2 regions of the Arthrobacter sp. SLBN-122 genome follow, and region 1 is predicted to be linked to the other one. Evidence: predicted binding sites of a transcription regulator. Region 1 holds the regulator's gene; the other holds the start of a gene.
What was found. The regulator Rex, encoded in region 1, represses fermentation and respiration genes when NADH is low (regulators of the CRP and FNR family bind a similar motif). The targets are predictions, from matches to a motif close to CTTGTGAANNNNTTCACAAG.
Positions count from the first base shown of each region.

Region 2: a site for Rex is predicted at 2,275-2,294, ahead of FBY36_RS00070 (glyceraldehyde-3-phosphate dehydrogenase). Genes of this name have one in related genera too.

Region 1 is NZ_VFMS01000001.1:1,053,178-1,057,384, forward strand. It holds gene FBY36_RS05000 (YceI family protein) at 1-293, shown strand, start outside; gene FBY36_RS05005 (hypothetical protein) at 517-1,350, shown strand; gene FBY36_RS05010 (redox-sensing transcriptional repressor Rex) at 1,416-2,120, opposite strand; gene FBY36_RS05015 (glutaredoxin family protein) at 2,238-2,492, opposite strand; gene FBY36_RS05020 (HAD family hydrolase) at 2,571-3,389, shown strand; gene FBY36_RS05025 (IS110 family transposase) at 3,419-4,207, opposite strand, start outside.
Region 2 is NZ_VFMS01000001.1:10,749-14,955, forward strand. It holds gene FBY36_RS00060 (HNH endonuclease family protein) at 1-168, opposite strand, end outside; gene FBY36_RS00065 (hypothetical protein) at 296-505, opposite strand; gene FBY36_RS00070 (glyceraldehyde-3-phosphate dehydrogenase) at 581-2,059, opposite strand; gene FBY36_RS00075 (TspO/MBR family protein) at 2,330-2,863, opposite strand; RNA gene rnpB (RNase P RNA component class A) at 2,909-3,294, opposite strand; gene FBY36_RS00085 (YaaA family protein) at 3,352-4,116, shown strand; gene FBY36_RS00090 (zinc ribbon domain-containing protein) at 4,125-4,207, opposite strand, start outside.

The DNA of each region.
Region 1 (4,207 bases):
TCCCCGAGATCTCCTTCGTGTCCAACGGCCTGGTGGCCAAGGGCAACAGCTACGAACTCACCGGCGACCTGACCATCAAGGGTGTCACCCGTCCGGTGACCCTGGAAACCGAATTCAACGGCGTTGCCGTTGATCCGTTCGGCAACACCCGCGCCGGCGTCTCCGCCGAGACCACCATCAGCCGCAAGGACTTTGGCCTCACCTGGAACGCGGTCCTGGAAGCCGGCGGCGTGCTGGTCAGCGACAAGGTTGCCATCAACCTGGAACTCGCCTTCATCGCTCCCGCAGCATAATTTCACCCCCTCAGGGGCAAACCCCGGCACCAGGCCAACCCGCCTGGCGCCGGGGTCCCTTGTTTAACGGCAACTGCTTAACGGCAACCACCTGCGGCAATAGCGTTGGAATCACCCACAACGCCGCCTGCCGGGGGTACGGTGGACTTAAGCCATGCTGGGGGGAAGGCAGAGGACCGATTCCCGGCAGCCTACCCGGATCCCAACCTGCAGAAGGAACGCCATGAGTACTCCTCCCGTCCCGCCACCCGCGCCCCAGGACCCCCATTCCGGCAACGGCCAGCCGGGGCATGACCAGGCCGGCAACCAGTCCGGAGACCAGCAGCCCCGCTACGGCCAGAACGCGCCGCAGTATGGGCAGAATGCCCCGCAGTACGGCCAGAACACGCCGCAGTACGGCTCCCAGCCGCCGGCAGCGCCGCAGTACGGCCAGAATGGCCCGCAGTATGGGCAGAACCCTCCCCAGTACGGCTCCCAATATGGGCAGAATGCACCCCAGGCTCCCGGCTACGGCCAGAATGCGCCCCAATACGGGCAGTCGCCGTATGGCCAGTACCCCTCGGAGCAGCCGCAACCCGCCGGCGCCAAGGGAATCCCGCAGCTGGTGAACATCTCCTTCTGGCTGCTCATTGCGTCAGCCGTCATTTTCGTCGTCGCAATGCTCACCGGCCTCAGCCAGCTGGACGACCCCGCCTACCGGCAGGCCTTTGAGCAGCAGATGGAGGCCGGCGGCGCCACCGGAGTCACTTATGACGACATCCAGGGAGTCATTGCCGGAACCCTGGTGGTGTTCGCGATCATCGGCGTGGCCCTCTACCTGCTGGTGGCCTTCTTTGTCCGGAAGGGCAAGAACTGGGCGCGCATCCTGGGCACGGTGTTCGCTGCGCTGTCAGTGCTGGGCCTCTTCGGTCCCCCCAGCCTGGGCACAATCGGAACGCTCCTGGGAATCGCGGCCATCGTGCTGCTCTACCTTCCCGGGGCCGCCCCGTACTTCCGGAAGCAGCAGCCGTTCGCCAACCCGTACCCGGGCGGCTTCGGCAATCCGTACGGACGGTAGCGGTACCAGCGCTGAAATCAGGCGGCCCGGGATGCATCGCATCCCGGGCCGCCTGATTTAAATTCCTAGGCCGTCTGCCCTGGCGTCTGGGCCCGTTGCGCGTGGTAGGCCAGGATCTGGAGTTCGGTGGCCATGTCCACCTTGCGGAGGTTCACGCCTTCGGGAACCTGCAGCATCACTGGTGCGAAGCTCAGCACGCTGTGCACGCCTGCCGCCACCACGCGGTCGCACACCCCCTGGGCCACCGCGGCAGGAAGTGCCAGCACCACCATGTTGGCCCCCGTACGGTGCAGGACGGTTTCAAGGTCTGCCACGTCGCTGACGCGCAGCCATCCCACCTCGTTGCCCACCACCATCTGGTCGGCGTCGAAGATGGCCACCACATCGAACCCCCGCGATTCAAAGCCGCCGTAGCGCGCCAGCGCCTTGCCCAGGTTGCCGGCGCCCACTATGGCCACTTTCCAGTCGTGGGTCAGTCCCAGGGCAGCGGCAATGTGGCGGCTGAGGTACTGCACCTCATAGCCAACACCCCTGGTCCCGTAGGACCCCACATGCGACAAGTCCTTGCGCAGTGTTGAGGAACTGACGCCTGAGGCTTCTGCCAGGGACTCGGAGGAAACGCGCTCCACGCCCTCGGACAGCAAGGTGTTCAGGGCGCGGAGGTAAATGGTCAGCCGGGCCACGGCGGCAGGAGGTATCTGCTTGGCGATTGGGCCCGTGGCATCCGGAAGGTCCGGGACAGGCTGGGGCGTTGAACCCAGGGATGTCACCCGCACCTCCCTTGCATCGCGTTGTGAGTCCACTCTAGGTCCCTGCCGCTCATGGCTTCAAAACCCGGGCCATCGAAAACCCGCGGCATCCGGGCATCTGATGTCACTGCCGCTCCCCTACTGGGCCATGGCGCGCTGCAGCACGCGTTCCAGGCGGGCCTCGTCGATCTTCCAGAAGTCGCGCTGCACGCCGTCCACCAGCACTACGGGGATTTCCTCGGCATAACGCTCACGCAGGTCGGGCTGGTTGTCCACTTGCTCTTCGCTCCACGTCAGGCCCAATGTGGCAGTGACCCGGGCGACGGCGTCGCGCGCCTCCTCGCAAAGGTGGCAGTCAGCTTTGGTGACCAGGACGACGCGAGGTGTAGCCATGGCTTAACGGTATCGCCGTTCGTGGCGTGCCGGTGACGCCGACGGCGGCCGGCCAGTGGATTGACTAGACTCGAGTCCATGCCCGAGGAGAAATACGTCGCCGTAGTCACGCGGCCGGTTGCTGCGCCGCAGCCGGGCGAGGCGGCGTTTTTCGATGTGGACAATACCTTGATGCGTGGCGCCAGCCTCTTCCATGTGGCGCGGAAGATGCACCAGCGCGGAGCCTTCACCCTGAGGCAGGCGGCTGGTATGGCCTGGCAACAGTTCAAGTTTGTGGCCCGCGGCGAAAACATGGATGACGTCCACGCCGTCCGCGACTCCGCCCTGAACCTGGCAGTGGGCATCAGCGTGGACGACATCAAGGCGCTGGGTGAAGAAGTTTACGACGAAATGATTGCGTCGCGGATCTGGCCGGGCGCCAAGGCCCTGGCCGAGCAGCACCTGAGGGTAGGCCGCCGCGTCTGGCTGGTGACGGCCACCCCCATCGAAGTGGCCACTGTGATCTCCACCCGGCTGGGACTGACCGGAGCCCTGGGAACCGTGGGCGAGGTATCGGACGGCATGTACACGGGCAGGCTGGTGGGAGACATCCTGCACGGCTCGGCCAAGGCCGTGGCCGTCCAGGCCATCGCGGACGCGGAAGGCCTGGACCTGAAGCGCTGCTGGGCCTACAGCGATTCCTACAACGACGTTCCGCTGCTTTCGCTGGTGGGCCACCCGGTGGCCATCAACCCGGACGCCAAGCTGCGCCGCCACGCGCGCGACCACAACTGGCCGGTTTACGATTTCCGGGCCGGCAGGCGCGCCGCCACCTTTGGGCTCAAGGCGGCCACCTTCGGCGGAGCCGTTTACGGCCTTTGGAAGGGCTTCGCCCGCATCCGCGGCCCCCGCATCTAGGTAGCCCTAAGTGACCCTTCTATGGTTCGTCAAGCCTGGGAGGCGCTGGGTGTGGCGGCGTTGAGGGTGCGGTAGATACGTCGGGCGAGGTAGCGTTTCACGCAGCGGCGGATTTCCCTTTTGGTGCGTCCTTCGGTTTGTCGTTTGGTGACGTAGTTGCTGGTCTCGGTGTCGAACGTCATTCTGCTGAGGGCGACCATGTGCAGTGCCCTGTTCAGGGTTCGGTCACCGCCGCGGTTGAGTCTGTGCCGGACGGTGTTCCCGGAGGAGGCTGGGATCGGGCTGGCCCCGGCTAGCGAGGCGAAGGCGGCTTCGGACCGGACCCGGCCGTGGTGTGACCAGGCGGTGAGGCAGATGGCGGCGGTGACGGGGCCGAAGCCGGTTTCCTGGAGCAAAGGTGCGGCTTCGCTCACTTCCACCAGTTCGGTGATCCGGTCGTTGTTGGTTTTGATCTCCGCGTCGAGCTCGCCGATCCGCTTGGCGAGCCGGACTGCTTCTGAGCGGGCGATCGACAGTGCCAGTGGTTCTTCACGGGCGCGCCAGCGGCAGACTTCACGGATCTGGGTTCCCGTGAGGGGTTTGCGGGCGTCAAGGCCAAGGTCGTTGACCCGGGCCAGCGCTGTTAGGGCGTTCACGGCCCGGGTGCGCTCGGTCGTCATCGACTCCCGCGCGGTGACCAGGACCCGCAAGGCGGCCCGGATACCTTCGTTCAGTCGTGGCCTGCGCAACTGATCCGTTTCCAACGGCAGGACGGCCGCGGCGATCCGGTGGGCATCCAACAGGTCGGATTTGCCAACCCCGTGATGGGACCGGGCATC
Region 2 (4,207 bases), 1.0 Mb from region 1:
GGGCGCCTCCGTCGGTCCCTCCGGCGCCGGCCCGCCGGCCGCGAACTGTCCCGCGGTAAAGAACCAGGACAAGGCGGCGACGACGCATACAGCCGCCGTCACGAGCAGCGCCCACGCCTGGCGGGAACGGCGGCGGGCGCGTCGGTAGGCGGACCAGCTGACGGTCATGGCGTTGACGCCGGCAGGGGAAATTCAGGCACCCCAAGAGCCTAGGACAAAGGGCTTGCCCGTCCTCTGATATCCACACTGTTGAGGACGAGTGATGTCTCACACGTCCATGGCCACCGCCGTCGGGTTACTGCTCCCTGGTGACCCTTCGAAGGTCTTCCTCGGCAATGGCAAGCAGTCCCTCGAGCTGGCGCACGCGGTCCTCGCTGACATCCCCGGCCTTATGGGCGGCGCGGGCACGTTCGAGCAGCCGGACTGCTTCCTTATGGTTTGCCTTGGCCACGTCCAGGGCATGTTCGAGGGTGGTCTCGTGCTGAAGTGTCGATTCGTTGTCCATGCCACCAGTGTGGTCCCGTTTCCCGGCTGATTCCAGAGAACCAGCCGGGAATTCCCGGGACGGCTGCGGAATTGGTCAGACGGCGATGGCGGCCAGGGCGGCGGCGCTTTCCTTGGCGGGGAACGACGGCGGGTTCACGCCGGCCATTTCCTCCATGACGCGCACCACCTGGCAGCTGTAACCGAATTCGTTGTCGTACCAGACGTAGAGGACCAGGTTCTTGTCGGTGGAGACCGTGGCGAGTCCGTCGACGATACCTGCGCGGCGGGAGCCGACGAAGTCGGTGGAAACAACCTCGGGTGAGTCGATGTAGTCGATCTGCTTGCGGAGGTCCGAGTGCAGCGACATTTCACGCAGGTAGTTGTTGACCTCGTCCTTGGTGGTGCCGTTTTCCAGGCTGAGGTTCAGGATGGCCAGCGATACGTCCGGGGTGGGGACGCGGATGGAGCTGCCGGTCAGCTTGCCGAGCAGTTCGGGCAGGGCCTTGGCCACCGCCTTGGCGGCACCGGTTTCCGTGATGACCATGTTCAGGGCTGCGGAGCGGCCGCGGCGGTCACCCTTGTGGAAGTTGTCGATCAGGTTCTGGTCGTTGGTGAAGGAGTGGACGGTTTCCACGTGCCCGTGCACCACGCCGAACTTGTCGTTGATGGCCTTCAGCACCGGGGTGATGGCGTTGGTGGTGCAGGATGCCGCGGAGACGATCCGGTCTGAATCGTTGATGTCGCGGTGGTTGATGCCGTGGACGATGTTCTTGAGTTCGCCCTTGCCCGGTGCGGTCAGGAGGACCCGTGCCACGCCCTTGCTCTGCAGGTGCTGGGAAAGCCCCTCGGCGTCGCGCCAGCGGCCGGTGTTGTCCACCACCAGGGCGTTGTTGATGCCGTAGGCGGTGTAGTCGATCGTGGCGGGGTCGTTCGAGTAGATCACCTGGATCTGCACGCCATTGGCGGTAATGGTGTTGGCGTCCTCGTCAATCCGGATGGTGCCCTCGAAGGATCCGTGGACCGAGTCGCGGCGCAGCAGGCTGGCACGCTTGGAGAGGTCGTTGTCGGAGCCGCGGCGCACAACGATGGCGCGCAGGCGCAGTCCGTGGCCGCCGCCGGCCTTTTCGATGAGGATGCGTGCCAGGAGCCGGCCGATGCGGCCAAAGCCATAGAGTACGACGTCGGTGCTGGTGCGGTCATCGCCGCCCCGCTTGCCCACGATCTCGGCGAGCTCAGCGCGGAGGAATTCCTCCAGGGTGGCGCCGTTGCCTTCTTCCTTGAACTTCTGGTTCAGGCGGGCGATGTCGATCGCGGCGGCGCCCAGCTCGAGGTTGGCCAGCGTGTTCAGCAGGGGCGCAGTGTCCTCCAGGAGCAGTTCGTCCTTGCTCATCCGGCGCGCAAAGCGGTGTGCCTTGAGGATGTTCATGGTGGACTTGTTGATCAGGCTCCGGCCGTGGATGCTGGTCACCACGTTGTTTTCGCGGTACAGCCTGCCGATCACCGGGATCATGGCCTCGGCGAGGGCCTCCCGGCCCATCCACGTATCAAGACAAGAATCAGACGTCTGGCTCACAGAAATACCTTCCTCGGTTCAGCCGTGTACGTCCTCGTACACGGATGTAGGCCACCTGATGATGTCCAGGGGCACCGGCGCCTGCAGGGATGGCCCCCAGGCGCCTGGATCGCGTGCAAAGAAAAACCGCCGGCTGCGGACGCAACTTTCGGCGGTAGAACTCCTGCGTCCGTGAACCATTCTAATTTGGCCGGCTGCAGGGAACACGCTTGCGCTGCGTGAAATCACTCACATGGCCGCGGACCCGCACAGTCGTGTCGTTGCCGGGCTTTAGTTGTGGACGGCTGAATAGAAGTTCAGGCTGGCGGAAAAGACGATCCAGGAAAAGTACGGCAGCACCAGGAAACCGGCGAGTGCGTCCACAGGCCCGAACCGCAGGACCAGGAAGGCCAGGGTTGCGGCGAGTGCGCAGATGACGAGGAAGGCGGCCCACAGGGCGGCAGCACCAAGCATCGGGTACAGGGCGAAAAAGGCAAGCGGCCACGCCGCGTTGAGGAGGAGCTGGACGACGTACCCTGCACGGGTGCCTCCGGTCAGGCCGCCCTTGCGCCAGACCAGCCATGCTGCTGCCGCCACTCCGGTGTACAGCAGCATCCACGTGGTCCGGAACATCCACGCCGGCGGCATCCACGGTGCTTTCGCCGAACCGGCATACCAGCCATCGGAATTGAGGATGATCGGAACCGACGCGAGAAGCCAGGCAAGGCCGGACAGTGCAAGAAACCCACCAAGTGCAATGATCTGGGAACGGATGCCGGGGACGCCAGCCCGGGCAGCACGACGGGGATCAGGAGTTGCAGGCACGGTCCAGCATCCCCAACACGGCGGCCCGTGGTCAAACCGGGTGTGCGGATGGGACAGCCGGTACGCCGGGTTCTGTTCTCCCCTCCCGTTGCCGGAAAGGGAGCGACGGCCATCCATCTACGAGTACCGTTGCCGGCACCCTCCAGCGGCCTACCCGGACACTCGGGCGGGCAGCCCTCGAACGTGTCCTGTCTGGCCTTGCTCCGGGTGGGGTTTACCTAGCCTTCCCGGTCACCCGGGAAGCTGGTGGTCTCTTACACCACCGTTTCACCCTTACCTGCCCTGCCGGCCAAGCCGGACGTGCAGGCGGTCTGTTTTCTGTGGCACTGGCCTGCGGGTTACCCCGAGTGGGCGTTACCCACCACCCTGCCCTGCGGAGCCCGGACGTTCCTCGAGTCACTTGCGTGGCGCGCGGCCGTCTGGCTGTCCCATCCACGACCAGTCTACCGGCGCCCGCAGGCCGCTTTGGTCGCCGGTAGGATCGGACGGTGCTGATTCTGCTTCCCCCTTCCGAAGGCAAGACACCTGCGCTCCGTGGGCCCGCCGTCGACTGGTCCTCGCTGGGCTTCCCGGAACTCAACCCGTACCGCGCGAAGGTCCTGGAGGCGTTGGGAACGGCCAGCGCCCACCAGGACGCCCTGGCCCTGCTGGGTGTGGGGGCCTCGCTGCGTGAAGATGTTGAACGCAATACGCGCCTGCATGCCGAACCGGCCGCGCCGGCCCACAGCATCTACTCGGGCGTCCTTTACGACGCGCTGGGCTACCGGAGCCTGACACCGGCCCAGCGGCGCAAGGCGGATGCGTCCGTCCTGGTGATTTCCGCACTGTGGGGAGCCCTTCGCTTCGGCGACAGCGTCCCCGCATACCGGCTTTCCATGGGCACATCCCTGCCCGACGTCGGCCGGCTGGCTCCATTTTGGAAGGCACAGCTTGGGCAGACTCTGGGCGGCGTGGCCCAGGGACACCTGCTGGTGGACTGCCGGTCCAGCACCTACGCGGCCGCCTGGACGCCGCCACCGGAACAAACCGTGACGGTGAACGTTTTCACCGAAGCCGGTGGAGTCCGCAAGGTGGTGAGCCACTTTGCCAAGCACACCCGGGGCGAACTGGCGCGGCACCTGCTGTCGCGGCGCGGCAAAGCCCCCGCGGCGCCGTCGGACCTTTTGAAGGCCGCCCAGGAGAAATGGGATGCCGAACTGGTGCCGGGCACAGTCCGCAGGCCGCATGCCCTGAACATCATCCTGCTGGGCTGATCACCCGGTCAGGACCATTCATCGGAACGGACCAGGATGGCGCCTGAATCCGGGCAGAACACGATGTCGTCCGCGGCCGCGGCCTTGATCT